2 regions of the Lysobacter sp. GQ73 genome follow, and region 1 is predicted to be linked to the other one. Evidence: riboswitches for the same ligand, from Rfam matches in the RefSeq annotation. Region 1 holds a riboswitch; the other holds the start of a gene.
What was found. Region 1 has a riboswitch for glycine ahead of AC6CH2_RS08780 (trimeric intracellular cation channel family protein). Riboswitches for the same ligand answer to the same signal wherever they lie in the genome.
Positions count from the first base shown of each region.

Region 1 (14,769 bases):
GACCGAGGGCGGCCCGGAATAGGGGCATTCGCGAGGCCTGCCCTCACCCCGGCCTCTCCCGCGATCGGAAGAGGCGCCAAGCCGAATGCGGGGCAGGCCGACCGATCTCGCGACCGCCGGTCGGCCGGCGCCAGCTGAACCCCTTCAGCCGCGCCCGCTGCGGCGCGCCTTGCCCGTTGGAATAAACGACCCCATCACATCGCAGAGCCGTACCGGCGCGAAGGGTCCGCGCCTGGTGGCATCATCTGCCCAGGACCGGCCGCTTCGGGCCGGCCCCCGTGGTCTGTCGGAGTTTCGAAATGCCCGCTTCCCTGATCGATTTCCTCGCCGGCGGCCTGGTCCAGGCCGGCTTCTGGGAGCTCGCCGCGTACTTCCTCGCGGTCACCCAGCTCACCATCATGTCGGTGACGCTGTATCTGCACCGTTCGATGGCGCACCGCTCGGTCGATTTCCATCCCGCGTTGGCGCATGTGTTCCGTTTCTGGACCTGGCTGACCACCTCGATGATCACCAAGGAGTGGGCGGCGATTCATCGCAAGCATCACGCCAAGTGCGAGACCGAGGAAGACCCGCACAGCCCGCAGTTCAAGGGCATCGACACGGTGATGTGGCGCGGCGTCGAGCTGTACCGCGAAGCGCGCGCCGAGCGCGAGGACATCGAGAAGTACGGCAAGGGCTGCCCGGACGACTGGATCGAACGCAAGCTCTACACCCCGCACGCGACCATGGGTCCGGTGCTGCTGCTGTTCCTCAGCTTCGCCCTGTTCGGCTTCGCCGGCGTGGCGATCTGGGCGCTGCAGATGGTGTGGATTCCGTTCTGGGCCGCCGGCGTGGTCAACGGCCTCGGCCACTGGTGGGGCTATCGCAACTTCGAGACCACCGACACCGCGACCAACCTGACCCCGTGGGGTTTCTGGATCGGCGGCGAAGAGCTGCACAACAATCACCACGCGTTCCCGAGCTCGGCCAAGTTCGCCCTGCGCAAGTGGGAGTTCGATATCGGCTGGACGGTGATCCGCGGCCTGCAGGCGTTGCGCCTGGCCAAGGTGCTGCGGGTCGCCCCGGCTCTGGACGTGCGCCCCAACATCGCCATGCCCGACACCGAAACCCTGCGCGCCTTGCTCGCGATCCGCTTCCAGGCGATGACCGACTACTACCGCAGCGTGACCTTGCCGAGCCTGCGCGAAGAAGCCGCGCAGGCCGGCGACCGCATGCGCACCCTGCCGCGCCGCCTGCGCAAGGGCCTGGCCGATGGCGGCCGCTGGCTCGACGACGGCGCGCGCGCGCGCCTGCAGAGCTGGATCGACGAGCGTCCGCGCATGGCGACCCTGGCCGAATTCCGCCAGCGCCTGGCGCAGGTGCTCGACGACCGCTCGCACGATGCGCAAGCGACCTTGAACCGTCTGCACGCCTGGTGCGTCGACGCCGAGGCCAGCGGCATCCAGCAGCTGCAGGCGTTCTCCGCGCGCATGAAGGGCTACGCCCTGGCGCCGGCGCGCCACTGACCGAAGCCGGTTCGCCGGCCTGTCGTTACAGCAGAACCCGCGCAGCGATGCGCGGGTTTTTTCATGCCGGCGTGCGACGGCTCGACCGACGGCCCGCGCGGCGCCCGCCTCAAGACCGCGACGCCGATCAGCATTTGCCGGCCGGCGAGGGTGTAGCGTGCTGGGCAATGGAGTCGCCGCGCCGGACCGCGTCCCGCGCTGCATAAGGAGATGCCGCATGCGCAGGGACATCGCTGCCCGAATCACCGCAGCCGCAATCATCGCCGCCGACCGTGCGCCGTTTCCGATTCCCTTCAACCTGCCCGCCCGTGCCGTCTTGCGCGGCGCGCGAGCGATGTCGTTCCAAGGACGAACCCGCCATCCGTGAACGCGTCGCGCCAGGGATGGGGCCGCGCTTCAAGCACAGGAGACAGAACAGATGAAGGTATTCCGTAGCAAGCGCATCAAGCTGCTCATGCTGGCCTCGTTGTTCGCTGCCGGCATCGGCTTCGGCGTGGCCCAGGCCGACAGCCCCTACCGCGAAGGCTGCCCGCCGAAAGTCGGCTGCAAGTACGGCGGCCAGCGCATCGGCTGCTGCCTGCTTCCCTGAGGAATCGGGCGCATGAAGACCCTGCGTGGCACCCGCACGAGATACCTGGCGATCGCGGCGCTGTTCGCCGCGTCGGTCGGGTTCGGCGCGGCCCAGGCCGACAACCGCTACGCCGAGGGCTGCGCGCCCAAGGCCGGTTGCCAGTTCGGCGGCACTCGCTTCGCCTGCTGCATGGACGATTCCTGATCTCAGCCGCCGATAGGCGTGCGTGAGCGGCTTCGCGCCGCGCGCACCGGGTGGCCGGCGTCGCCTTCGCGCGGCGCCGGCGCCCGATCCGGAACTTTCCGGATACCGCCGCTCCCAATTCAGACCGATCCGGGGCAGCCGGTCGGCAACGTCGGCGTTCGCCGCCCTGCGCGTTGGTCGCCGCTCCGTGCCCGGACTTGCCTGGCGCTGCCGCGCGCGTCAGGCTGCGCGGCAAAGCCGCCGCTCCCGGCGTCATCCGGTTCCCGCGCATGCGCCGATGGTTCGCGATCGCCTTGTGTTTTCCGCTGCTGAGCGCGGCCCAGCCGGTCGCCTCGACCGGCGACTATCTCTCGCGCATGGACGGCGACCAGGACGGCAGGATCTCGCTGCTGGAATACCAGGACTGGCTCAGCTACGCCTTCGACGCGATGGACGCCAACCGCGACGGTCTGCTCGATGCGCAGGAGCAGCCCGCGAGCGGCCGCGGCGCGCGCGCCGCCTTGTCGCGCGAGCAGCATCGGCTCACCCTGGCCGAGCGTTTCGGCAAACAGGACCGCAACCGCGATGGCTGGCTCGACGCGCGCGAACTCGCCTCGCCGCCGCAGTGACCCCCCATCCCGCGCCCATGCGGATCGCCGATTCGGTGGAGGCGTGCAGGCCGATGCGATGCGCTCCGGCCGATTTTCCGCAGTCCCGTTCTCCGCAGTCCGTCGCAATGCCCGGATCGCGCAATTGCCGCGCCCGCGCCGCGCGTGATACCTAGTCGCGATGAATTACGCATTGCCCCGCGGCGAACTCGATACCTTGTTCGCCGGCCCCCAGTCGGTCACCTCCGAACAACGCCGCGAACTGGCCGAACTGATCGTCGAACGCTTGCGCCAGGTCCACGGCGAGCGCCTGCTCGCGGTCGCCCTGTACGGCTCCACCGCGCGCGAAGGCGACGGTCCGTACTCGGATCTCGAACTGTGGGCGGTGCTCGACGACGATGCGCTCGGCGCCGATTACGACGACACCCTGGAGTGGGTGCACGGTCGCGGCAAGGCCGAGCTCAACCTGATGTCGCGCACCGCCATCGAGGCCTATGCGCGCGAAGTCGACGAAGGCTGGGCGCTCAGCCACGGCCAGTTCGTCCATGCGCGCGCGCTGTGGATCGCGCCCGATCATGGCGCCCTGGTCGAAACCTTGCGCTCGCTCGCCGCGCACCCGAACGATGCCGCGGTCGACGCGGCCCTGGCCGAGATCGTCGTCGGCGAGTTGTACGAGCTGGTCGGCAAGTTGCGCAATCGCTACGCGCGCAAGCCGATGGCGCTGATCGCGTGCGAGTTCGCCCAGCACCTGGCCTGCCTGATCGGCCTGGCCGAGCGGCACGTGTTCGCATCGAGCGGGACCATGTTCGACGAGGCCGCCGACCTGCCCGGGCCGGACGGCGCGGCGCAGTTGTTCGGTCTCGTCGCACAGGGCGACCTGCGCGACGAAGTGGTGTTGACCCTGGCGATGGAACGGGTCTGGGCCGGCCTGGAGGAATGGGCGCATGCGGCCTCGTTGAACGAGGCGCTGGAAGCGCGCTGCGCTGCCTCGGAGCGCTGAACGCGGCCGATCCGGTACAGTCCGCATCGTCGACGGGACCGCCGCGGGCGGATTGGGCGCGTCCGCATCGGCGCGACGCGCGCATCGCCGCCCGGATCCTGCGCAGTGCCGTCGACCATCCGACTCCGGGTTCGCGATCGACCGACGAGGGCCTCGTGCCATGGGCCGACTGCTGCACCCCTGGTTCGCCGAAGCGCGTCTCGTCGCCGCGCGCGGCGGCGCCTGGCGGCGCGGCCGGGCCCTGCTCGCGACAGCGGCCGCCGCGATCGCCGTACCGGTGTCGCTGCGCGGCTGGGGCGGCGATGCCGCGGCGCTGGCCGAGGCTCTGCCGCGCTTGATCGAGCGTTTGCCGCTGCCGTTCGGCCTGCTCGCGATCGCCCTCGCCTACGCGGTCGCTCGCGGAAGGTCGATCGCCCTCGACGATTACCTGCGCCTGGGCTGGTGGGCGGCGGCGCCGATCGAGCCGGCGCGGGCGACGCGCAGCCTGGTCCTGTTGGCCGGCCTGGCGACCTTGGCGGCGATGGCGTTCGCCGCCGCGGTGTTGGCCGCCTGCGGCGGCGAGCCCGCCAGTCTGCGCGCCGCGTACTGGATCGTCGACGGCGGGCTCGCGTTCGGCGCCGTGCTCGGATTGTTCGCGGCGCTGCGCCATCGCCGTCATCCTCATCACCGCCTGCGCGAAGGTGCGCGCCAGCCGCTGTTCGGCCTGGCCTGGCTCGACGATGCGCGGCTGCCGCACCTCAGCGACTGGCAGCGGCGCGAAGGCGTGCTGCGTTGGCGGCGTGGCGGCCACGCCTGGATGATCGGCGCGGTGCTGTTCGGCCTGCCGAGTTCCACCGGCCTCGGCAGCGGCCTCGGCGTGCTGCTGATCGCCATCGCGCTGGCCTGGTTCAGCCTGATCCTGCAGGCCTGCGTCGCGGCGACCCTCGAGGCCGATGCCCTGCTGGCGAGCACCCCGCGCGCGCCGCGCCGGCTGGCGTGGGCGGCCTGGCGCTATCCGGCCTTCGCCTTCGTCTGCGCGGTGGCGTTCGCAGGCGGCGGCGCCGCGCTGTTGGGCCTGAGCTGGCGCGCCGCGCCGGTGTTGTTCTCGATCCTGCTGGTTCTTTCGGCGCCGGCCTGGCTCGCGCTGCGTCCCGTCTTACATCGGTATCTGTCGCGATGACCGTCCTGCTCGAACTCGAAGGCCTGCAGCACCGCTACGACGAGCACGCCGTGCTGCACGGCATCGACCTGCGCCTGCACGCCGGCGAATTCGCCGCCCTGATCGGGCCGAACGGTTCCGGCAAGACCACCTTGCTGCACTGCCTGGCCGGCCTGCAGCGGGCGAGCGCCGGACGGGTGCTGATCGGCGGTCACGACCTCGCTCGCGAACCGCTGCAGGCGCGGCGCCGGCTCGGCTTCGCGGTCGACCCGGCGCGGCTGCCGCCGTTGCTGACCGGGCGCGAATGCCTGCGCCTGTTCGCCGGCACCCGCGAGCTCGGCGAGATACCCGCGCCGACCCTGGCGCTGGCCGAGACCCTGGCATTGGCGCCGATGCTGGATCGCCGCATCGGCCAGTACTCGCTCGGCACCCGCCAGAAACTGGCGATCGCGCTGGGCCTGCTCGGCGAACCGCCGCTGCTGGTGCTCGACGAACCGCTCAACGGACTCGACCCGCTCAGCGCCTACGCACTCAAGCGCCATCTGCAGCAGCTCGCCCACGAGCATGGCACCGCGGTGTTGCTGGCGACTCATTCGCTCGACGTCGCCGAACGCTTCATCAGTCGCGCGCTGCTGCTGATGGACGGCCGCCTGCGCCGCGACTGGCAGGCCGGCGAACTCGACGCGATCCGTGCCGACCCGCGGCGATCGCTGGAGCAGTCGATGGTGGAGGCCCTGGCGGCGGAACGGCCTGCGGTTGCGGATTAGTTGGCGGTGGCGGCGCGTCGTCGTCCTCCTATGGCCGGTGACATCGTCGCACCCAAAAGCGGCTGCGTCGCGACCGGGGCCGGGGTAGGGGCGGCGCGAGCCGCGACCGCGACACTGCAAACGATCGCGCAGCGACCCACGCCGACCGAACCGGCACGACGATTCTTCCTTCGAGAGGGGGAAAGGGGAGTTGATTTGGCCACGCAGCTCAACGCTTATCGGCCGGTTTCATCATCATCGCCTTCCGCCAGGAGCGTCGTAGACGCCATGGCGCGGTCGCGGCTTGCGCCGCTCCTACCCAAGAGCGGCTGCGTCGCGACCGGGGCCGGGGTAGGAGCGGCGCGAGTCGCGACTGCGGTACTGCAAACGATCGCGCAGCGATCCAAACCGAACGAACCGACAAGACGATTCTTCCTTCGAGAGGGGGGGATTTGATTTGGCCACGCAGCTCAACGCTTATCGGCCGGTCTCAACATCATCGCCTTCCGCCAGTAACGTCGTAGACGTCACTGCGCGGTCGCGGCTCGCGCCGCTCCTACCCAGGAGCCCAAGAGCTCAAGAGCCCACGAGCCCGGACGGGCATGACCGAGCGGCTCATCGGAGCGGCGATGGGCTGCTACCATGCCCACCGTTGCAGAAGAGTGGCGCCGGCCGATGGCCGCTGCCCGCCGAAGGCGCAGGCTCCCATAATCGCTCAGGCTCGGCCCTCGCGGCCGGAACACTGCAACGAACACGCCGATCTGGAGAGAGGCCGCGACGCGGCCCACCGAAGGGGCAAGCGGCCGCTGTCGCGACAGCGCGCCGCCCAAACTCTCAGGTAAAAGGACAGCGGGAGCGGCACCGCGGCCTTCGGGCCACGGAGACAGGCAGACGGGTGCGGCCCATGGCCGCGCGCGCATGCCGTGCCGCCCGGCCGCTGCGTGCTCGCCGCAGCGGCGCGTTCGCGTCTTCGTGCCCGGCCGCGGTTCATTCGTGCCCCTCCGACGGAGAACCGCCGTGTTGCTGCAACTGATCTATCTCATCGCCATCAGCGCAGAAGCCATGACCGGCGCGCTCGCCGCCGGCAAGCGGCGCATGGACTTGTTCGGCGTGGTCATCATCGCCAGCGTCACCGCGCTTGGCGGCGGTTCGCTGCGCGACATCGTGCTCGGCCACTATCCGCTCGGCTGGGTGCGTCATCCCGAGTACCTCGGCTACACCATCGGCGCGGCGATCGCGGCGACTTTCCTGGCCAAGAAACTGCACCGCTTGCGTCGCGCCTTCCTCTGGCTCGATGCGCTCGGCCTGATCGCCTTCACCCTGATCGGCTGCTCGGTCGCGCGCGAAGGCGGGCACGCGCCGGCCATCGTCGTCATCGCCGGCATGTTGACCGGGGCCTTCGGCGGCGTGCTGCGCGACGTGCTGTGCAACGAGATCCCGCTGGTGTTCCAGCGCGAGCTGTACGCGGTGATCTCGCTGCTGACCGGCGTGGCCTATCTGGCGATGCTGCGCTTCGGCGTCGCCGAGAACCTCAGCGTGCTGCTGTGTCTTGGCGGCGGCTTCGCCTTGCGTTTGTTGGCGATCCGCTACGAATGGGAGATGCCGAAGTTCGTCCACCCCTGAGCGCCGCCGGCGGTGCGATCACGAGGTCTCGCCGAGCACCTCGGCGACGCGTCGGCGCAGCGCCGGCAACAGTTCGGCCGCGAACCAGGGATGGCGCTTGAGCCAGGCCTGGTTGCGCGGGCTCGGGTGCGGCAAGGCCACCGCCTGCGGCCACTGCGCGCGCCAAGCCTCGACCGCCTCGGTCAGGGTCGCGCCGGCCTTGGGCAGATGCCACAGCTGCGCGTAGCGGCCGACCGCCAGGGTCAGGCGTACAGCGCGCAGCTGCGGCAACAGTCGGCGGTGCCAGGTCGCCGCGCATTCCGGCCGCGGCGGCAGGTCGCCCGAGGCGCCGGTGCCCGGATAGCAAAACCCCATCGGCACGATCGCCACCCGCGTTTCGTCGTAGAACGTGGCGCGGTCCAGCCCGAGCCAGTCGCGCAAGCGCTCGCCGCTCGCATCGTCGAACGGAATCCCGGAAGCATGCACCTTGCGTCCCGGCGCTTGCCCGGCGATCAACAACCTCGCCCGCGGGTCCGCCTGCACCACCGGCCGAGGCCCGTGCGGCAGGTGCGCAGCGCATAGGGTGCAGGCGCGGATCGCTTGAATCAGCATGGGCTCGGGACTCGGGACTCGGGACTCGGGACTCGGGACTCGGGACTCGGGACTCGGGACTCGGTATTCGGTATTCGGAAGGCTAAAGCAAAAGCGCCGAGCGTGGCATGCAGCATCTGCTTGAACGATTCAGGCCTTTAGATGGATTGCAGTGACGAGTATTGCGGCAACCGGTTGATAAGACAGGACGAGGCCGATGCACCTCACGCGATTCGAATCCATGCTCTCCGAGTCCCGAGTCCCGAGTCCCGAGTCCCGGCTCTTCGGGCCCCAAGCCCCGAACCCAACGCAAAAGCAAAACGCCGGCCCCAAGGCCGGCGTTCGCTCGAAACATCGACGCAACTCACTCACGCCGTGATATCGCGATCCTTGGTTTCCGGCAGGAACAGCGCGCCGATCACCACCGTCATCGAGGCGACGATGATCGGATACCACAGGCCGCTGTAGATGTCGCCGGTGGCGGCGACGATGGCGAAGGCGGTGAACGGCAGGAAGCCGCCGAACCAGCCGTTGCCGATGTGGTAGGGCAAGGACATCGAGGTGTAGCGGATGCGCGTCGGGAACAGTTCGACCAGCCAGGCGGCGATCGGGCCGTAGACCATCGTGACCAGCAGCACCAGGAAGGTCAGCAGCGCGATCACCATCGGCTTGTTGATCTGCGCCGGGTCGGCCTTGGCCGGATAGCCCGCGGTCTGCAGCGCGTCGGTCAATTGCTTGCCGAAGGCGTCCGACTGGGTCTTGAACGTGGCGCTGTCGAGCGACTCGCCCTCGAAGCTGCTCAGGCTGGTGCCGCCGATGCTGACCGTGGCCACGCTGCCGGCCGGGCCGACTGCGTTGACGTAGGGAATGCCCTTCTTGGCCAGCGCCGACTTGATGATGTCGCAGGACTGCTTGAAGGTCGCCTTGCCGACCGGGTCGAACTGGAACGCGCAGCGGTCCGGATCGGCGGTGACGGTGACCGGCGAGGCGGCGACCGCGGCTTCCAGCGCCGGGTTGACGTTATGGGTCAGCGCCTTGAACACCGGGAAGTAGGTGAACACCGCGATCAGGCAGCCGGCCAGTACGATCTTCTTGCGGCCGATCTTGTCCGACAGCCAGCCGAACAGGATGAAGCCGCCGGTGGCCAGGGCCAGGGCGATGGCGATGAAGATGTCGGCCTGGTTCGGGTCCATGCCGAGGGTCTTGGTCAGGAAGAACAGCGAGTAGAACTGACCGCCGTACCACACCACGGCCTGGCCGGCGGTGGCGCCGAGCAGGGCCAGCAGGGCGATCTTGCCGTTCTTGGAGAAGAAGCTCTCGGTGATCGGTGCCTTGGAGGTCTTGCCCTCGGCTTTCATCTGCTGGAACAGCGGCGATTCGGCCAGTTGCAGGCGGATCCACACCGACACGCCGAGCAGCAGCACCGACACCCAGAACGGAATGCGCCAGCCCCAGGACTCGAAGTCTTCCTTGCCGAGGTAGTTGCGGCAGGCCCAGATCACCAGCAGCGACATGAACAGTCCGAGCGTCGCGGTGGTCTGGATGAAGCTGGTGTACAAGCCGCGCTTGCCGTTGGGCGCGTGCTCGGCGACATAGGTCGCCGCGCCGCCGTACTCGCCGCCGAGCGCCAGGCCCTGCAACAGGCGCAGGGTGATCAGGATGATCGGCGCGGCGATGCCCATGGTGGCGTAGCTGGGCAGCACGCCGACCAGGAAGGTCGCCAGGCCCATGATCACGATGGTGACGAGGAAGGTGTACTTGCGCCCGATCATGTCGCCGAGGCGGCCGAACACCAGCGCGCCGAACGGCCGCACCGCGAAGCCGGCGGCGAAGGCGAGCAGGGCGAAGATGAACTGACTGGTCTCGTTCAGGCCGCCGAAGAACTGCTTGCCGATGATCACGGCGAGCGAACCGTAGAGGTAGAAGTCGTACCACTCGAACACGGTGCCGAGGCTGGACGCGAAGATGACCTTCTTGTGGCCCTTGGTCAGCGGCGCACTGGGCGTCGCCGGGTTTGCGGTGATGCTGGACATGTCTGTTCCCCCGAACAGTGGAGAGGAGCGGGCCGGGGCCCGCCGGGGCGATTGGATGTTGCGATGAATCCTTGCTTCGCGATCTCCGCGACGGCGGGGTTCCAGGGACCTTCGGCGCTTGCGCACGGGAGCCCCGGATCCCGCTCTCGCGGGCACGACGATGGCGCGACGCGAACGCCGCGCCGTGCGGTCAGAAGCTGTACTTGACGTGGGTCTGCAGGCGGTTGATCTCGCCGCGGTCGCCGCTTTCGATCTCGCGCTGGCCCCAGATGTACTCGGCACCCACGTCGAGTTTCGGGATCGGGGTATAGATCAGGTTGATGTGGGCCGATTGCGCCGACTTGGTGATGCCCAGGCCGGTCAATGCGGTCTCGTTGTCGTACTGCGCGCGCGAATAGAACAGATTGCCGCGCAGCTTCGGGGTGAACACGTGGCGCCAGCCGACGAAGCCCGAGACCAGGTCGATGTTCTCCAGGTCGCCGCTGGCGTCGAGCACCGCGTCGTTGTTGAGCGCCAGGCCGACGTAACGGCCGATGCCGCTGCCGGCGGTGACCATGTAGCGCAGGTCGTCCTTGGCGCCGAGGTTCCACTTGCCCGACAGGCTCAGGCCGTAGCCGGAGTTGCTGTCGTTGGCGCGGCCGGACTGGTACTTGAGCTGGCGCGCCAGCGCGCCGACGCTGAAGTGGCCCCAGTCGCCCTTGGCGGTGTAGCGCGCGGTCACGTCCGGCACCGCGCCGTCGTCGCCGGCGACCTGGGCCATGTTGCCGCGGAACGGCGTGTACACGGTTTCCGGGTTTTCGATCGAGAACGACCACGGCCCGCTGGTGTAGCGCAACTGCGCCTGGCGCACGAACACCGTGCCCTCGGTGGGGCCGAGGAAGTCGACCGTGTCCGGCAGCGCCGCGGTGTCCTGGAAGTTCGACCAGGCCTGGCCGGCCATCCACTTGTTCCAGGTCACGTAGGCCTGGCGCAGGGTCAGCGCATAAGTGTTGGTGGCGACCTCGTTGCCGGTGAAGGCGGTGGTGCCGCCGCCGAACAGGTCGAATTCCAGATAGCCCTTGAGCTTGTCGCCGCTCTCCAGGTCGGTATCGGCGGCGAACCAGAAGCGCGAGAAGTTCGCGCCCATGTCGGTGTCGCTGCCGCCTTCGCGGGTGGCCGCGCCGCCGACCGGGATCGCCTTGGGCACGTAGAACAGGCGTCCTACCGAGCCGTCGGCGATGTCGCCGTCGTTGGTCTGAGTGACCGAGGCGTCGAGCTTGATGAAGCCGCCGTAGCTGAAACGGGTGCCGGGGTTGCCGGCGGTCGAGATCGGCGTGCTCTGGATGCCCGGCTTGGCAGCCGTCGCCGCGGTCGCGGTCGGCGCGGCGGCCTGCGCGGCCTTGACCTCGGTGACCTGGGTCTGCACCTGCTGCTGTTGCGAGACCAGTTGCTGGACCATGCGCTCGAGTTCGGCGACGCGGGTTTCGAGTTCTTTTTCCTTCGCCGTCTGCGCGAAGGCCAGTCCGGGCAGCGCCAGGGCGACCAGCAAGGCCGTGGCCAGGGGCCGCCGTCGCATTGCCGCGCGCTGCGGTGCCGTGCGCGTGAACACACTAGTGAACGTCATGATTCCCTCCCGAGGAACGCCGCGCGGTACGTGCGGCTGCGGCCAGCCTGCGCGCCGCCGCGACGGCTTCACCATTCGCCATTGGTCGTAACGCCGCGATTCAGTTCCCCATTTGCGACCGAGTTACGACCAAGGTCTAAACCGCCGCGGCCGCGGCGGTCGCGACGGATGCGGCACACTGGGCGACCTCGCGCGCCCGCGCGCAAGCCCCGCTCGCCGCGACGCGGATCCGGACCGACCGGGAACGATCGCGGCATAGGCGTCGCGCGCCGGGTCGGCTATAACGAAGCCCGCGCCTCGACACTGCCAGCCCACGGAGCCCCCACTCATGACCCACCCCGTCACCGTCTATCCGACCGACGCGGACTTCGCTGCGAAGTCGCGCTACCGGCGCGAAGACTACGAGCGTCTCTACGCCGAATCGGTCGCCGACCCCGACGCGTTCTGGGGCGGCGTGGCCAAGCGCCTGGACTGGTTCAAGGCGCCGACCAAGATCAAGAACGTCAGCTACGACCTGGCCGACTTCCGCATCCATTGGTACGAAGACGGCGAGCTCAACGCGAGCGTCAACTGCCTCGACCGCCACCTGGCCGAGCGCGGCGACAAGACCGCGCTGCTGTTCGAGCACGACGATCCGAACCTGCCGGCTGAGCACATCACGTATCGCGAGCTGCATGTGCGCGTGTGCCGCCTGGCCAATGCGCTGCGCAACCTCGGCGTCAGGAAGGGCGACCGCATCACCATCTACCTGCCGATGATTCCCGAGGCGGTGGTGGCGATGCTCGCCTGCGCGCGGGTCGGCGCGATCCACTCGGTGGTGTTCGGCGGCTTCGCCCCGAACTCGATCGCCGACCGCGTCGCCGACTGCGCCAGCAAGCTGGTGATCACCGCCGACGAAGGTCTGCGCGGCGGCAAGAAGATTCCGCTCAAGGCCAACGTCGATGCGGCCCTGAAGCTGCCCGGCACCAACTCGGTCGAAACCGTGCTGGTGGTGCGCCACACCGGCGCAGCGGTCGACATGCAGATGCCGCGCGACCGCTGGTACGACGCCGTGGTCGAAGGCCAGCCGGAGACCTGCGAGCCCGAACGCATGAACGCGGAAGATCCGTTGTTCATCCTTTACACCTCCGGCAGCACCGGCAAGCCCAAGGGCGTGCTGCACACCACCGGCGGCTACCTGGTCTATGCCAGCTTCACCCACGAAGCGGTGTTCGATTTGCGCGAGGACGACATCTACTGGTGCACCGCCGACGTCGGCTGGGTCACCGGCCACAGCTACATCGTCTACGGCCCGCTCGCCAACGGCGCCACCGCGCTGGTGTTCGAGGGCGTGCCGAACTACCCGGACGTGTCGCGTTTCTGGAACGTGATCGACAAACACCAGGTGAGCGTGTTCTACACCGCGCCGACCGCGATCCGCGCGCTGATGCGCGACGGCGACGAACCGGTCAAGAAGACCTCGCGCGCCTCGCTGCGCTTGCTCGGCACGGTCGGCGAGCCGATCAACCCCGAAGCCTGGCGTTGGTATTACGAAGTGGTCGGCGACTCGCGCTGCCCGATCGTCGACACCTGGTGGCAGACTGAGACCGGCGGCATCCTGATCACTCCGCTGGCCGGTGCGATCGACCTCAAGCCCGGTTCGGCGAGCAAGCCCTTCTTCGGCGTGCAGCCGGCCCTGGTCGACGCCAACGGCGGCGAACTCGAAGGCGAAGCCGAGGGCAACCTGGTGCTGAAGGACTCGTGGCCGGGCCAGATGCGCACGGTCTACGGCGACCACCCGCGCTTCATCGAGACTTATTTCAAGACCTATCCGGGCAACTACTTCACCGGCGACGGTTGCCGCCGCGATGCCGACGGCTATTACTGGATCACCGGCCGCGTCGACGACGTCATCAACGTCAGCGGCCACCGCATCGGCACCGCCGAAGTCGAGAGCGCCCTGGTTTCGCATCCCAAGGTCGCCGAAGCGGCCGTGGTCGGCTTCCCGCACGACCTCAAGGGCCAGGGCATCTACGCCTACGTGACCCTGATCGCCGGCGAAGCGCAGAACGACGAACTGCGCAAGGAACTGGTGGCCTGGGTACGCAAGGAAATCGGCCCGATCGCCACGCCCGATCATCTGCAATGGGCGCCCGGCCTGCCGAAGACCCGTTCGGGCAAGATCATGCGCCGCATCCTGCGCAAGATCGCCGAGAACGCCCCGGACCAGCTCGGCGACACCAGCACCCTGGCCGACCCCTCGGTGGTCGAGAGCCTGGTGAGCGAGCGACTGGGACGATAAGAGCGTCACTGCCTGGCTGGCACGGCTGTTATCGCGGTCGTGCTGGTTGCGGTGGGGCGGTTGTAGTAACAACAGCAACAGCAACAGCAACAGCAACAGCAACAGCAAATCCCCCCAGCCCCCTTTTTCAAAGGGGGGATTCGGTAGGAAGGTTATTCATGGGCTGGGTGATTCGTGAGCGAGGCTACGAATGGCCTTGCTTGGACAGTTCAAGCTCCACTTCAAGCTCCACTTCAAGCGTCGGCTCAAGCTGGCATTGGTATACCCGTGCTGTTGCTGTTCCCCCCTTTGAAAAAGGGGGGGCGGGGGGATTTGCTTCGGCTGTCAGCTTTCAACGCGGCTTAGTCTCAGACGCTCCAGCACCACCCGATGTATCTCCTCCATCACCGCAGCCGTTTCCCTGAGCACCTGCAGGTTGTCGAAGCGGATCACCTTCAGCCCGAGCATCTCCAACGCGACCGTCCTTCTTGCATCCGCCGCCAGGCCAGACTCGGTCATGTGCTGCGCGCCATCGACTTCGACGATCAGCGCCGCCGCCGGCGCATAGAAGTCGACCACATAACGCAGCAACGGCTTCTGCCGGTAGAACTGCACGCCGAGTATCTGCTTGCGCCGCAACAGCCACCACAACCGCTGTTCGGCGGCGCTGGCGTCGCCTCGCAGGCGGCGCGCGGGCGTTTTGAGACCGGGTTCATACGAATGCATACCCACATTTCACCCGCCTTCACCCATCGTCCAATAGCGGACGAACCCCCTGTACGACGTAAGATTCCTGCCATGTACGTCGTCCGCAGCGCCCTTCCCCCGACCAGGCCCGCCCCATGCCGACCCTGCTGATCGCCGACGACCACCCGCTGTTCCGCGAGGCCTTGCGCGGCGCGGTGGCGCGGGTGCTGCCGGATGCGGCC
Region 1 is NZ_JCAXEE010000002.1:902,691-917,459, reverse strand. Features, by position in the region: gene AC6CH2_RS08825 (CHAD domain-containing protein) at 1-22, shown strand, start outside; gene AC6CH2_RS08820 (DesA family fatty acid desaturase) at 300-1,505, shown strand; gene AC6CH2_RS08815 (hypothetical protein) at 1,723-1,872, shown strand; gene AC6CH2_RS08810 (hypothetical protein) at 1,924-2,094, shown strand; gene AC6CH2_RS08805 (hypothetical protein) at 2,107-2,280, shown strand; gene AC6CH2_RS08800 (hypothetical protein) at 2,550-2,888, shown strand; gene AC6CH2_RS08795 (kanamycin nucleotidyltransferase C-terminal domain-containing protein) at 3,049-3,867, shown strand; gene AC6CH2_RS08790 (hypothetical protein) at 4,028-5,026, shown strand; gene AC6CH2_RS08785 (ABC transporter ATP-binding protein) at 5,023-5,772, shown strand; glycine riboswitch at 6,503-6,609, shown strand; gene AC6CH2_RS08780 (trimeric intracellular cation channel family protein) at 6,769-7,374, shown strand; gene AC6CH2_RS08775 (uracil-DNA glycosylase family protein) at 7,393-7,965, opposite strand; gene AC6CH2_RS08770 (MFS transporter) at 8,313-9,977, opposite strand; gene AC6CH2_RS08765 (DcaP family trimeric outer membrane transporter) at 10,168-11,580, opposite strand; gene acs (acetate--CoA ligase) at 11,909-13,861, shown strand; gene AC6CH2_RS08755 (endonuclease domain-containing protein) at 14,186-14,566, opposite strand; gene AC6CH2_RS08750 (response regulator transcription factor) at 14,683-14,769, shown strand, end outside.

Region 2 (14,769 bases), on a different contig from region 1:
CGGCCTGTACGAAGCGCGCCTGGAGCGGCTGGGCCCGGGCACCACCCGCCAGCGCCCGATCCGTCTCGACGCAAGCCATCAGTGGTACGACTTCGTGCTCACCGACGCCAACGATCCGGAGTACTACCGCCGCCTCGCCGGCCGCATCGAAACCGGCGCGCACGGCATCACCGATCCGGGTTTGATCTGATCGGCGGGATCGCAGCCATCAAAACGAAACAGTTGCCCTGCGCGAATTGCGGGGCGGCTGTCACGTCCAAAGGCTTACGATGCAACCGTCAAAACGCCATTCGATAGCTCGCCGACACGCTCCAATCCGCATCGCCGCCCGACGAGGCTGCACGCGCGCCCACACCGAGCACCGAACCGTTCGCGAAACGGTGGTCGAAATCCACCAGCATCTGGCCCCAGTTACGGTCCAGCTCGCCGCCGGGCAGGTCGAAACCGAACAGGTCGATGATCTCGCCGCGCGTGCCGCTGACCGTCTTGTCCATGCGACGCACCGCTTCCAGCGACACGCTCAAATCGTTGCGCTCGCCGAGGCTGCGCTCGAACGCCGCGCCGATGCGCAGATCGCGCGTGCTCCAGTCCGTGCGGTCGAAGCGCGACGGGAAACCGCCGCCGCTCTCCGTGTAGCCGGCCAGTTTCGTCCGTGTCCAGGTGTAGGCCGCATACGGCGATACGCCAATGCCACCGATCCGCGTCGCGTCCTTCCAGTCCAAGCGCGCGCGCAGCGCCGCCACCTTCGCATCCGGGCGCGCCGAGGAGGTGTGCATCGCGGTGCCGTTGTGGTAACGCCGCCGCGAATCGACATCGAAGCGGCCGGAATAGCCCAACAGGCTGCCCAGCCATTGTTCGCCGAGCTTGAACGCGGCCTCGCCAAGCAGGTATTCGCCTTCGGACTTGCTCTGGCTGCCGAGGCTCCACTCCTGACGCGCCTTGGACTTGCCCAGGCCCAACCCCAGACGCGCCGGGCCCAGGTCGGTGCAGACGCCGACCTCTAACTGTTCGGTGCGGGTACTGCTCTCGCCGTAATCGGCCGCTTCGGCATTGGCCCAGGCGCAGGAGCCATCGAACTCGCCCCTCAGGCCGTTATCGAGGCGCGAACGATGGTGCGCGCCCGATAAGGTTGCGTTGGCCAAGCCACTTAGGCCCAGAGTCAGGCGCTGGTTGGCGTCGATCAGGCTGCCTCGGTAGGCTTCCACGTCCAGCAGAAATCCGCCGCTCGGCCCCTTGACCCGCGCGACCCAGATCTGATCGCGGAAGCCTAGGCCCGCGATCACCGATCCGTCGGCATTGACCCCTTCCACCTTCGCCCATGTGGGGTCGATCGGGAATTCGACGCCGTAGCCGGCCAGCCATTGCTGGATCGACAGCGTTCCGGTCTGCTCGGACCAGCGGAAGATATTCCTCTGTCCTCCAGGACCGCCATAGGTTTCGCCGACGATCACCTGCCCGTCGGCGGATATTTTGGTCGGCCAGCTGCCCTTCATCGACGGCAACAGGCCCAGCAAGCGCACGCCGGCCGCCTGGTCCCAGACATAGGCCTGGTGAATCCGCTCGCCCGAGTTCGTGACGATGACCCCGGTAATGCGGCTGCCGTCGTGCGAGATGTCTACCGCGGCCTGCAGCGAGCTGCCGAGCGCCGCATCGATGAAGTACGGCGCGCGGCCGTCCTGCCACACGAACACCCGCGGGTTCACCCCGTTTCCGCTGGCCCGGCCGATGACCGTACGCCCGTCGCCGGAAAGCGCACCGGGATCGAACATCGAGTAGCCCTGCCAGTCGCCGGCTACCGGCATCGTCTCCACGCCCCGATCGGAGCGCCAGCGGAACACCTCGTAGCGGAAACTGCCGTTCAAGCGTTGGCCGGCGATGGTCCGCCCGTCCGCGGACATATCCGGGCAATGGCGGAGTAGCCGGGGACATCCATCACCCGTATCCCGCCTTCGCGCGTCCACAGCGCCGGCGCCCAACGCCGGTCCGGTCGTCCCGACACCGAATCGGGCAGGTTCAACAGGACCACGGAGCCGTCCCCGGATATGGCACGCAACTCTAAATCTTGGCTGGAAAGCCCGGGGAAGATCAGGATGTCGGTGCGCCCTTGCGATCGGGTCCAATGGAACGCGGTGGCGTGGAAAAGGCCGGCCACGGCGCGGCCGTCGTCGGACAACAGCGACCAGTTCATGGAAAACTCCGGGCCGATCACGTCCACCTCCACCGCCGCGCGGGCGGAACCGCAAGCGGCCAGAACGGCCAACGTCAAAATCGCTGCGCGCATAGTCCAATCCTTGGTGGTCGAAGAAGCCATCCGGGACAAGCCCGGGCTCTCGTGCACCAATGATCCTAGGCGGCCGTCGCGCCGGCTGAAACTGCACCGACCGCGCCGCCCGTCACGCTATTGCGCCTTCCCCGGCACGGATCATTCGACTTCGATACGTTTCGGCCGGCACCACCGACCGCACGACCGCCAGGAAACAACCCGGGCGGCCGCTGGCCGCAACTTAGAACGCGATTCGATACCCGACCGACACGCCCCAATCGGCATCGCCGCCCGACGACGCCGCGCGCGCGCCGACGCTCATCACCGAGCCGTTGCCGAAACGGTGGTCGAAGTCCACCAAGGCCTGGCCCCAGTTGCGGTCGACCTCGCCGCCCGGCAGGTCGAAGCCGAACAGGTCGATGATCTCGCCGCGCGTGCCGCTGACCGTCTTGTCCAGGCGGCGCACCGCTTCCAGCGACACCGTCAGTTCGTTGCCGCCGATCCGGCCCGAGAACGCCGTACCCAGGCGCGCGTAGCGCGTGGTCCAGTCGCTGCGCTCGAAGCGCGACGGAAAACCGCCACCGTCTTCGCTGTAAGCATCCAACTCGGTCTTGTTCCAGGTATAGGACAGGTACGGCGAAACGGTCACCCCGCCCCATTGCGCCGCGTCCTTCCAGTCCAAACGCGCGCGCAGCGCCGCTACCTTCGCATCCGGCCGCGCCGAAGAGGTGTGCACCGCGGTGCCGTTGTAGTAACGCCGCCGCGAATCGACATCGAACCGGCCGGAATAACCCAGCAGGCTGCCCTGCCATTGTTCGCCGAGGTTGAACGCCACCTCGCCGAGCAGGTACTCGCCTTCGGACTTGCTCTGGCTGCCGAGATTCCATTCCTGGCGCGCCTTGGCCTTGCCCAGGCCCAGGCCCAGACGCGCCGGACCCAGGTCGGTGCAGACACCGACTTCGGCCTGCTCGATGCGGGTCTTGCTCTCGTCGTAGTCGGCCGCCTCGGCATTGGCCCAGGCGCAGGAGCCATCGGACTCGCTCGCCAGACCGTTATCGAGCAGCGAACGATGGTGCGCGCCCGAGAACGTCGCGTTGGCTAGTCCGCTCAAGCCCAATGTCAGGCGCTGGTTGGCGTCGATCAGGCTGCGCTGGAAGGCATTGATGTCCAGCAGAACTCCGCCGCCATGCGGCGTCACTCTGGCGATCCAAACCTTGCGTTGCGGTGTCACGCCGACGACCACCGATCCGTCGGCGTTGGTATCGGTCGGGCTGGACAGATAAGTCCCGGCAGGCAAACTCACACCGGAAGCTTTCAACCAATAGCTGACCGAGATCGTCCCGGTCTGCTCGGACCACCGGTAAGCCTCCTGAGATGCCCAGCCGGAATCGTAGGGCCCTGCGTTATACGAATCACCGTAGACGACCAAGCCGTCGCGCGAAATCGTCAATGCATTACTGAAGCTGTAGCCCGCCAGCGGCCGCAACAACACGGTCCCGCCGGAGGCGCTCCACAGATAGCCGAACGTATCGCCGCCGTTACTGCCCGGGAAGACCGCAGTGCTGGTCAGCCCCACCACGCGGTCGCCCCGGCCGGACACGTCGTTTGCCGAATTGAGATAATGCCCGGGCAGCAACGGCACCAATGCCATTCCCCCCGCCTGCGTCCAACGAAATGCACGATTCTTGTTGGCAACGAAGGCCATCTGATTGCCGACTACGGTTGCGCCGTCGTCCGACACCGCCTTGGCCAAGGTTTGCGATGGCTCCGTGCCCAACAGGCGTTGAGCGCCGCCATGCTGGGTCCAACGAAAAGCCTGGAACAGGCCGTTGGTCTCGACTAGATCGCCGATCACGACATCGCCGTTGCCGGATAGCCCGCTGATCGCCACCCCGAACGTGCCGGCGATCGTGAACTCCCTGGCGCCGCCCGCCTTCGTCCACAAATAACTTGTTCCGGTCGCGGTTTCGCCGTGCCCGAATGGGCCACGAACAGTCATCGCAACGATAGAGCCGTCGCTCGAGATTGCCGTGCGTTCGGCCAACCCCCAACTGAAGCCAGGATAAGGAAGCAGCTTCTCAATCATGCGCCCTTGGTTATCGCGCAGATCGACTCCCGATTGGTTCACCACCGCAACGACGCGGCCGTCCGCCGAAACCGCTGCAGTACCGCGATAAGGAAGAGAAGAGGGCGTACTCGACGCCGGAGGCGCGATGAAGAAGTTGCCTTCGGCATAGGCAGGAATCGCCGCCAACAGGGAAATGACCAAGAGCGCGCGTCGCATCATAGAAGCCTCATGGAATTGTTCGAGTATTGAATGGCCGACTGAACGGTCTCTGGGCTATGCCGCGGCCGAGAAGTATCCGCAGCGACGCTGCAAAGAAGGCACGTTTACGGCCGATTTTCCGCCGTCCCCGACATTATCCCCGAGCAATACGCTCGCGACAAACAGCACACTATTCGCTGCTTCGACCGCCTGCACGAAACCCAGGCACGAATCAAAACCGGAAACGATTGCGTTGTCCTCCCAGGACCGCCACGGCTGAAGCGAATCCTGCGGATCGATTGACGGCGCATCTTCCGGTATCCGCACGCAGCGTCCGCTGCGCGAGATCAAGCCCGCAACACCAAAGGGTTCCGGTTGCGGCTTCCCACGATGCTGCGGCCCATCGATCGGCCGGAACGACAGCCGCCCGACTCGCCGGACGACTGCCGCCATCGCCCGCTCAGAACGACATTCGATACCCGAGCGATACGCCCCAATCCGCATCGCCGCCCGACGAGGCCGCGCGCGCACCGACGCCGAGCACCGAACCGTTCGCGAAACGGTGGTCGAAATCCACCAGCATCTGGCCCCAGTTACGGTCCAGCTCGCCGCCGGGCAGGTCGAAACCGAACAGGTCGATGATCTCGCCGCGCGTGCCGCTGACCGTCTTGTCCATGCGACGCACCGCTTCCAGCGACACGCTCAAATCGTTGCGCTCGCCGAGGCTGCGCTCGAACGCCGCGCCGATGCGCAGATCGCGCGTGCTCCAGTCCGTGCGGTCGAAGCGCGACGGGAAACCGCCGCCGCTCTCCGTGTAGCCGGCCAGTTTCGTCCGTGTCCAGGTGTAGGCCGCATACGGCGATACGCCAATGCCACCGATCCGCGTCGCGTCCTTCCAGTCCAAGCGCGCGCGCAGCGCCGCCACCTTCGCATCCGGGCGCGCCGAGGAGGTGTGCATCGCGGTGCCGTTGTGGTAACGCCGCCGCGAATCGACATCGAAGCGGCCGGAATAGCCCAACAGGCTGCCCAGCCATTGTTCGCCGAGCTTGAACGCGGCCTCGCCAAGCAGGTATTCGCCTTCGGACTTGCTCTGGCTGCCGAGGCTCCACTCCTGACGCGCCTTGGACTTGCCCAGGCCCAACCCCAGACGCGCCGGGCCCAGGTCGGTGCAGACGCCGACCTCTAACTGTTCGGTGCGGGTACTGCTCTCGCCGTAATCGGCCGCTTCGGCATTGGCCGCCCTTCGTGCCAGAACACCATCTGGGTGGGTGTGGACCTACCGGTCAGGTTGGATCTACCGGTCAGAACGCCGACCACGACTTGTCCATCCCCGGAAATAGCCACATCGTCGACAGACCACAAATACTCACCGTCGTTTGCCACGGCCTGAAGGATTTGCAGACCTTGATCCGCGCTCCACCGAAACGTCTGAGACTTCACCTCCGGAGCTGGTGACGCGCGGCGCCCTGCGATTGTGCGTCCGTCGGCGGAAATGTCCTCCGCGATCGCATACACCCCGGGAACTTCGACGATCTGCACCCCGCGCTCCTTCGTCCACAAGGCCGGCATCCAGAACTGCTGCGGTCTTCCCGTCACCTCGTCCGGCAAATTCAACAACGCGACTGAACCGTCGCCTGAGATCGCCGTCAACTCGAAGCCGTTGGGGTAGAAAGCCGGAGGCGAAACGACTGGATCGAGGTCAGGGCCCCGCCCTGTGTCCAGTGGAAGGCGGTCTCGCCTGCATGCCGACCACGCTCTTGCCGTCCGCCGAAACCAGGGTATAGGTGATGGGGATCGATTGAAAATCCGCCGCCTGGACAGTTCCACACAGGCACGAGGCCACCGGCGCCAATAAGGTCAATCGCATCTCGAACTCCTTCTCTTGAGGACAAACATTCCTGCAGAAGCCACGCCTGACAGCCCGCCGCTTTCAAAGCGACTCTTGCGGCTCCACCGCGGCGGCTTCGTCGCCCTGGCTCGGGCACCGGGTCTTCGACACGCGCGCTTCCCACTGCCAGAACAGCCAGGCGATCGCGGTCAACGCCGAGGCCGCCACCGCCAGCGCTACCGCACTGCCGCTGATCAACGGCGACAGCACGCCGGCCATGATCGCGTTGATCACCAGCCCGGAGAACGCCTGCAGCGACGAGGCGGATCCGCGCTGGCGCGGGTACATGTCGAGGATCGACAAGGTCACGATCGGAAACACCAGGGCGATGCCGAACGCCGATACGCACATCGGCAGCACCGCCCATGGGATCTGCGGGGCGTCGGTCCACAGGTTGTAGCCGAGGTTCATCGCCACGCCGGCGAAGGAGAACACGAAGCCCCAGCGCACCAGGCGGTCGCCGCTGATCCTGCCGGCCGAGCGGCCCGACACGAACGAGCCGAGCACCATGCCGCCGATGGTCGGCACGAAGAACCAGCCGAACTGGCGCTCGTTGAGCTTGAGAATGTCGAGCACGAACGCCGGCGCCGAGGCGATGTACAGGAACAGCGCGGCGAAGTTGAACGCGCCGGTCGCGGTCAGGCGCTGGAAGCGCGGGTTGAGGAAGATCGCGAAGTAATCGCGCAGCAGGCGCTTGGGCTTCAGCGGCAGGCGCGCCTGCGGCGGATGGGTTTCCGGCAACAGGAACACGGTCGCCGCCAGCAGCAGCAGCGAGAAGCCGACCAGGAACCAGAAGATCGCCGGCCAATGCGCCCAGCCGAGGATCCAGCCGCCGATGATCGGCGCGATCGCCGGCGCCACGCCGAAGATCATCGTCACCTGGCTCATCAGGCGCTGGGCGTCGTCGCCGTGCAGCACGTCGCGGATCACCGCGCGGCCGACGATCAGTCCCACGCCCGCCGACAAACCCTGCACCACGCGGAAGAACAGCAGCATCGACAGATCGGTCGACAAAGCGCAGCCGACCGAGGCCAGCGTGAACACGCTCAGCCCGCCGATGATCACCCGCCGGCGCCCGATCGTGTCCGACAACGGGCCGTGGACGATGCTCATCAGCGCATAGGCGATCAGATACAGGCTGATGGTCTGCTGCATCGCCAGCTTGTCGGCGCCCAGTTCGGCGCCCATGACCGGGAACGCCGGGAAGATCGTGTCGATCGAGAACGGCCCGAACATCGCCAGGCCGCCGAGCAACAAGGCCAGGCGGCGGATCGACAAGGCCTTCGTGGCCGGCGCTGAATCGGGAGCGGAGGTATTGATCGGGTTCACCAGTCTGGCAGGCCAGTCGGGGAGCGTCGGCTCGGGGCCTCAGCTGGGAGCGTGGGAGGCGTGGGTGTCGATCGGCACTTCGTCGGGCGGGCCCTTGAGTTCGACCAGGTTGTCTTCGGGATCGAACAGGTATTGCGACGGCCCCTCGCCTTCGGCGCCGTAGCGCGAGCCGAAGTCGCCCAGGCGCACGCCGTGCGCCTCCAGGTGGGCGACGATCGCCTCGCGGTCGAAGGGCTCGGCGCGCAGGCACAGATGGTCCATGTTGCGGGCCTCGGCGCCGGCCGGCGCGCCGCCGAGGCGGCCGAGCTTGCCGTCGACGTCGACCAGGTCGATCAGGGACAGCCCGGCGCGCAACTGCACCAGGCCGATCGCGTCCTGGCGCCGTTCCAGCCGGCAGCCCAGCACATCGCAGTAGAAGGCGACCATCGCCTCGGTGTCGCGCACGCGCAGCACCACGTGGTCGATTTGCAGCAGTTGGAACGGCGGTCGGTCCATGCAGGAAGCTCCGGAAGGGACCGCGACCATGTTACGGCGAATCGGCCATCCTGAACCGGGTCGCGGGGCGAAACCGGGGATGAAGCCGGCTGCCGCCAACCCCGGCAATCTCGCCCCGAGCGGCCGCCGCTGCGGCTATAATCGCGGCTTGAAACACGCGGTGGGAGAAGCCGCCCGGCCCCTCGGCCAGGCGCGCTGCCGAAGGCGCAACGCCCGTAATCGCTCAGGCCCCATACCGCCGCGTGTACAAAACTCTGGAGAGACCGCCTGCGTGCGCTGAGACAGCGAGGCAGAACCGGCGCCGAAGGGGCACGAAGCGAGCGCGGACAGGAAGCGGCCCCCGGGCCCTCCCCTCCCCTAGCTGCCTGACCGCAGCACGCTTTTAAACTCTCAGGCAAAAGGACAGAGGGGCGCCTCGCGTGCGGCACCGCACGCTGCCTTCGGACGCCCCTGCCATGAGCCCAGCCGCCAACAGCGCAACTTCCTTGCGCGATCTCGAGCACCACGACGCCTTCATCGAGCGCCACATCGGCCCCAACGACGCCGAGATCGGCCACATGTTGGAGCAGGTCGGCTACGACTCGCTCGAAGCCCTGACCGACGCCATCGTCCCCGGCTCGATCAAGTCGACCCAGCCGCTGGCCCTGCCGGCCGCGATCAGCGAGGTCGAGGCGCTGGCCAAGATCCGCGCTATCGCCACCAAGAACCAGGTGTTCCGCAGCTTCATCGGCCGCGGCTATTACGGCACCCACACCCCGAACGTGATCCTGCGCAACATCCTCGAGAACCCGGCCTGGTACACGGCCTATACGCCGTACCAGGCGGAAATCTCGCAGGGCCGCATGGAGGCGCTGATCAACTTCCAGACCATGGTCGCCGACCTGACCGGAATGGAGATCGCCAATGCCTCGCTGCTCGACGAAGGCACCGCCGCCGCCGAAGCGATGACCCTGGCCAAGCGTTCGGCCAAGTCCAAGTCGGACACCTTCTTCGTCTCCAGGAACATCCACCCGCAGACCCTGGAAGTGCTGCGCACCCGCGCCGAACCGCTGGCGATCGAGCTGCATGTCGGCGACGACGCCGAGGCGGCCACGGTCGACGCCTTCGGCGTGCTGCTGCAATACCCCGATACCTTCGGCGCGATCAAGGACTACCAGGGCGTAGCCGACGCCGTGCACGCGCGCGGCGGCATCGTCGCGGTCGCCAGCGACCTGCTCGCGCTGACCCTGCTCAAGGCGCCGGGCGAATGGGGCGCCGACATCGTCGTCGGCAACACCCAGCGCTTCGGCGTGCCGTTCGGCTTCGGCGGTCCGCACGCCGGCTTCATGGCCTGCCGCGACGCCTACAAGCGCTCGATGCCGGGCCGCCTGATCGGCGTGTCGGTCGACACCGGCGGCAAGCCCGCCTACCGCCTGACCCTGCAGACCCGCGAGCAGCACATCCGCCGCGAGAAGGCGACCAGCAACATCTGCACCGCGCAGGTGCTGCTGGCGGTGATGGCGAGCATGTACGCCGTCTACCACGGCCCCGACGGCCTGACCCGCATCGCTCGCCGCGTCCACCGCCAGGCCGCGATCCTCGCCACCGCGCTCGGCAAGGCCGGCATCGCCGTCGGCAGCGGCTTCTTCGATACCCTGCACGTCACCGGCGTCGACGCGAACGCGATCCACGCCAAGGCGCGCGCGGCCAACATCAACCTGCGCGAGATCGATGCCGGCAGCCTCAGCATCAGCCTCGACGAAACCGTGACCCGCGACGAGCTGGCCGCCATCGCCGGCGCGTTCGGCGTGCAACTGGACATCGACGCGCTCGACCGCGAAGCCGTCGACGCGATCCCGGCCGCGCTGGCCCGCACCTCCTCGTTCCTGCAGCACCCGGTATTCAACACCCACCACAGCGAACACGAACTGCTGCGCTACATGCGCTCGCTGGCCGACAAGGACCTGGCGATGGATCGCACCATGATCCCGCTGGGTTCGTGCACGATGAAGCTCAACGCCACCGCCGAGATGATCCCGGTGACCTGGCCCGAGTTCGGCAACATCCACCCGCTCGCCCCGTCCGACCAGACCACCGGCTACACCCAGCTGATCGAAGAACTCGAAGCGATGCTGGTCGAGTGCACCGGCTACGACGCGGTCAGCCTGCAGCCGAACTCCGGCGCCCAGGGCGAATATGCCGGCCTGCTGGCGATCCGCGCCTATCACCGCTCGCGCGGCGAAGGCCATCGCGACATCTGCCTGATCCCCGACTCCGCCCACGGCACCAACCCGGCCTCGGCGCAGATGTGCGGCATGACCGTGGTGGTGACCAAGACCGACAGCAACGGCAACGTCGACGTCGACGACATCCGCCGCGCCGCCGAGAAGTACAGCGACCGCCTGGCCGCGATCATGATGACCTACCCGTCCACGCACGGCGTGTTCGAGGAGGAAGTGGTCGAGATCTGCGAGATCATCCATAAGCACGGCGGCCAGGTGTACACCGACGGCGCCAACATGAACGCCCTGGTCGGCGTCGCCAAGCCCGGCAAGTGGGGCTCGGACGTCTCCCATCTCAACCTGCACAAGACCTTCTGCATCCCGCACGGCGGCGGCGGCCCCGGCGTCGGCCCCTGCGCGGTCAAGTCGCACCTCGCGCCGTTCCTGCCGAAGACCGTCGACGGCGAAGGCGTGGTGGGCATGGTCAGCGCGGCGAGCTTCGGCTCGGCGAGCATCCTGCCGATCTCGTGGATGTACGTCACCCTGATGGGCACCGCCGGCCTGCGCAAGGCCACCCAGGTCGCGCTGCTCAACGCCAACTACATCGCCAAGCGCCTCGCCCCGCACTACGAAACGCTGTACACCGGCCGCAACGGCCTGGTCGCGCACGAATGCATCCTCGACCTGCGCCCGATCAAGGACGCCACCGGCATCAGCGCCGAGGACGTCGCCAAGCGCCTGATCGACTTCGGCTTCCACGCCCCGACCCTGAGCTTCCCGGTCGCCGGCACGCTGATGGTCGAGCCGACCGAGAGCGAATCGCAGCACGAGCTGGACCGCTTCATCGACGCGATGATCCAGATCCGCGACGAAATCCGCGCGGTCGAGGACGGCCGCCTGGACCGCGAGGACAACCCGCTCAAGCACGCCCCGCACACCGCCTCGCAGGTCACCGCGAGCGAATGGACCCGTGCCTATCCGCGCGAACTGGCCGCGTTCCCGCTGCCGAGCCTGCGCCTGCAGAAGTACTGGCCGCCGGTGTCGCGCGTCGACAACGTCTACGGCGACAAGAACGTCATGTGCGCCTGCATCCCGATCGACGCCTACAAGGAAGAAGTCGAGGCCTGAGCCCCGGCTGGTTGCATCTAAGCGACAAGAAAGGCCCCGCGAATGCGGGGCCTTTTTTCAGAGCTGTTGTGGCTGGTGTTTCGGCTTGTTTCGGCTGATATCGAGGCCGGGCTGCGGCGGCGCGATGCGTTCGCCGCGCCTTGCGCTTACTTCGCCAACTTGAGCTTGCCGGCGACTTCGTCGAATTCGGCGACCGTCGAAGGCGACAGGTTCGGACGCCCGGCCAGGATGCCGATCGTGATCGTGCCCTTCACGTAATAGGTTTCGCCGGCTTCGACTTCCATGTTGAGGATGTCCTTGGCTTCCGAGTGCACGGTGTACTCGTGCGCGCCCGGTTCGACCGCGACCACGAAGTACTTGCCGCTGCGCAGCTTGCCCAGCTCGACCGCGCCTTCGCGCACCTTGTAGCCCACCGCACCGCCGACGAACTTGGGCGGGCGGAAGAACACGATCTGACCCTTGCCGGCCGGCGGTGCCGCGATCAGGCCGCTGCCGGCGGCAGCCGGCTTCGCGCTGGCCGTCGCGGTCGCGGTTGCCGGAGCTGCGGTCGCCGCCGCGCCGGCTTCTACCGCGGGTGCGGTACCGGCGTCGTTCTTGGCCTCCGCCGAAACGCTCGCCTCGGCACTCGGGACCTGCTTGGCCGGGTCGGAAGGCGTCTTGCCGTTCCAGGCCAGGGAACCGCCGGCGGCGAAGGCCGACACCGGCAGCGACAGAGCGATCAACAACACACGCGACGACATCGACTTCATTGGACAGCTTCCCCAGCTTGGGTGGTGACGGGTGGTTCGGTAGCGGCAACGGGTGCCGGGCCTTGGGCAGGCGCCGCAGAAGACGGGAGGTCGACGTCCTGTGCGATGCGCGCCTGCGCCTGGGTATGGGGAGGGATCTGGATCTCGCCGCCGCGCATGAACATCGCGAACACCCCGACCGCGATCGACAAGCCGATCACCTGGCCCGACTTGTCGACGCCGGCGGCGCCGACGCGAAAGCTGCGCAAGGGGATCTGCCGGCCATCGGCATCGAGGTAGCGCGCGGCGAGCAACAACTCGCCCGGCTTGCCGCCGCTGCGCGAGCGCTCGGCATGGACCACTTCGCCGACGCCGGTGGTGCCGGCGGGCAGTACGAGTGCGCCGTCGACGCTCAACGCCTGCGCGAGTCGCAGCCCGAACTTGTCGCCGCGTTTCAATGTGGCCGAGCTCAGCGGTTGCAGGGTTTCGAGCAGCAGCTCGGTGCCGGCGAGGAGGCGGCGCGCATCGGGGCCGCCGCTGGCCACGGACGGCAGCGCCGATGCCGGTGCGGATGCGGATGCGGATGCGGGAGCAGGCTCGGACACCAGCGTCGCCGCAGGTGCCGTTGCGGCCGCAGGTGCTGGTGTTGTTGGCGTTGGAATTGGTGCGGACAGCGTACTCGGCGCTTCGGCGGCGGCCGGCAACGGCTGCGCCTGATGCATCGCCAGCACGGCGATCAACGCGGTAGACATCGAAAACATGAAGGCGGCCCCCAACCGTCCTTGTCGAGCGTCACGCTATCGGAACACCGAAGCTTTGCCAAGCAGATTTCTCGTCCGGAGCGCCGATTCACCGCAAGTCACATTGAGGCGAGAGCGGAGGCACATCGTCCATCGATCGGGCCGCCGGAGAAGCTAAGGACGCGAGTGATCTTTGTCGCGCGGTTCCGCGCCCCGCTCCTGCCATCACTCCAATCCCTTTTCCGCTTGCGGGAGAGGTTGGGGGAAGGCGACGCCCGCGAGCGATCCCACCGGCGGAAAGTGATCGCAGGCCGGATGAGGACAAGGCGAGCGACGCCGCCCTCCCTTCTTCTTCCCGCAGGCGGAGAGGGCTCGTCGCCTCGCAGACCGTGGACGACCCGGGACCGATCAGCGCGCCGGCGCTTCGTTCCCTTCCCGACCGGTTTCGTCGCCGCCTTCCCCGGCTTCGTCGCGCCCCCTCTTCCGCCCGGCCGGCGGACGACTATGCTGCATCGCAACCTAGAACCTTTCGGACTCGCAGTGATCAGGAGCTTCTTTTTCATCCTCCGCCTCGCCGTCGCCTGGTTCGGCGTGTTCCTGCTGATCGCGCTGCTGTCCTCGGCCACGCCAGGACTGGAGCACCAGGATGTGGCGCCGCTATTCATCATCGGCGCGCTGGTCGTGGCCTATGTCGTCACCAACGCCTTCTCGCACCTGCGCCGGGTGCGCCTGATCGCCGGACAGGTCGGCCGCGACACCCTCGCCAACCGCCACCGCCGCCAGATCGAGGTGCCGTTCGAGGCGGGCGAGGTGTTCGACCTGCTCGATGCCGCGATCCGCGAGCTCCCGCGGGTCGAGGACATCGAAAGCGCGCGCGACAGCCTGCAGGTCAGCGCCAAGGTGCAGCGCCCCAACCTCTACGGCCGCAGCCGCACCGACCGCCATGGCGTGGTGCGCAACCACGGCCGCTGGACCCGCAACCAGATCCTGGCCACGGTCACGCCGGGCGAAGACAGCGGCAGCATCACCCTGATCTGCGAACCCGAGACCGGAGCCTGGAGCGACTGGTTCCGGGTCGACGGCGGCACCAATCTGGAGAACGCCGAAGCGATCGTGCGCGCGATCACCCGCCGCATCGCCGAACGCCGCCGCACCGAACGCGTCAGCACCACCCGCACGGTCACCGAAAAAGAACTCGCCGTGGCCAAGCTGAGCTTGCTGCATGCCCAGGTCGAGCCGCATTTCCTCTACAACACCCTCGCCAGCGCCCAGTACCTGACCCGCAACGACCCGCCGCGCGCCGACCTCATGCTCGGCCACCTGATCGATTTCCTGCGCCGTTCGTTGCCGCGCACCGAGGACGGGCAGTCCACCCTCGGCGACGAACTCGACCGCTCCCGCGCCTATCTGGAAATCCTCAAACTGCGGATGGGCGCGCGGCTGGCGCTGCAAATCGACGTACCCGAGGAACTGCGCGCGATTCCGCTGCCGCCGATGATGCTGCAGACCCTGGTCGAGAACGCCATCAAGCACGGCCTGGAACCCAAGCCCGGCGGCGGCACCGTGTGGATCCTCGCGCGCCGCAACGATCAGCGCGTCGCCATCACCGTCGCCGACGACGGCGAAGGCTTCAATTCCACCAACGCCGGTACCGGCATCGGCCTGCGCAACGTGCGCGAACGCCTGCAACTGGTGTACGGAGGCGAGGCGCAACTCGCGGTCGTCGCCAAC
Region 2 is NZ_JCAXEE010000003.1:549,185-563,953, reverse strand. Features, by position in the region: gene AC6CH2_RS12385 (phospholipase domain-containing protein) at 1-190, shown strand, start outside; gene AC6CH2_RS12380 (autotransporter domain-containing protein) at 279-1,838, opposite strand; gene AC6CH2_RS12375 (hypothetical protein) at 1,859-2,281, opposite strand; gene AC6CH2_RS12370 (autotransporter domain-containing protein) at 2,505-4,532, opposite strand; gene AC6CH2_RS12365 (hypothetical protein) at 4,605-4,982, opposite strand; gene AC6CH2_RS12360 (autotransporter domain-containing protein) at 4,990-5,781, opposite strand; gene AC6CH2_RS12355 (multidrug effflux MFS transporter) at 6,460-7,737, opposite strand; gene AC6CH2_RS12350 (VOC family protein) at 7,786-8,241, opposite strand; glycine riboswitch at 8,486-8,657, shown strand; gene gcvP (aminomethyl-transferring glycine dehydrogenase) at 8,697-11,570, shown strand; gene AC6CH2_RS12340 (DUF2846 domain-containing protein) at 11,717-12,319, opposite strand; gene AC6CH2_RS12335 (hypothetical protein) at 12,316-13,038, opposite strand; gene AC6CH2_RS12330 (histidine kinase) at 13,579-14,769, shown strand, end outside.
Region 2: another riboswitch for glycine. It lies ahead of gcvP (aminomethyl-transferring glycine dehydrogenase); the one in region 1 lies ahead of AC6CH2_RS08780 (trimeric intracellular cation channel family protein).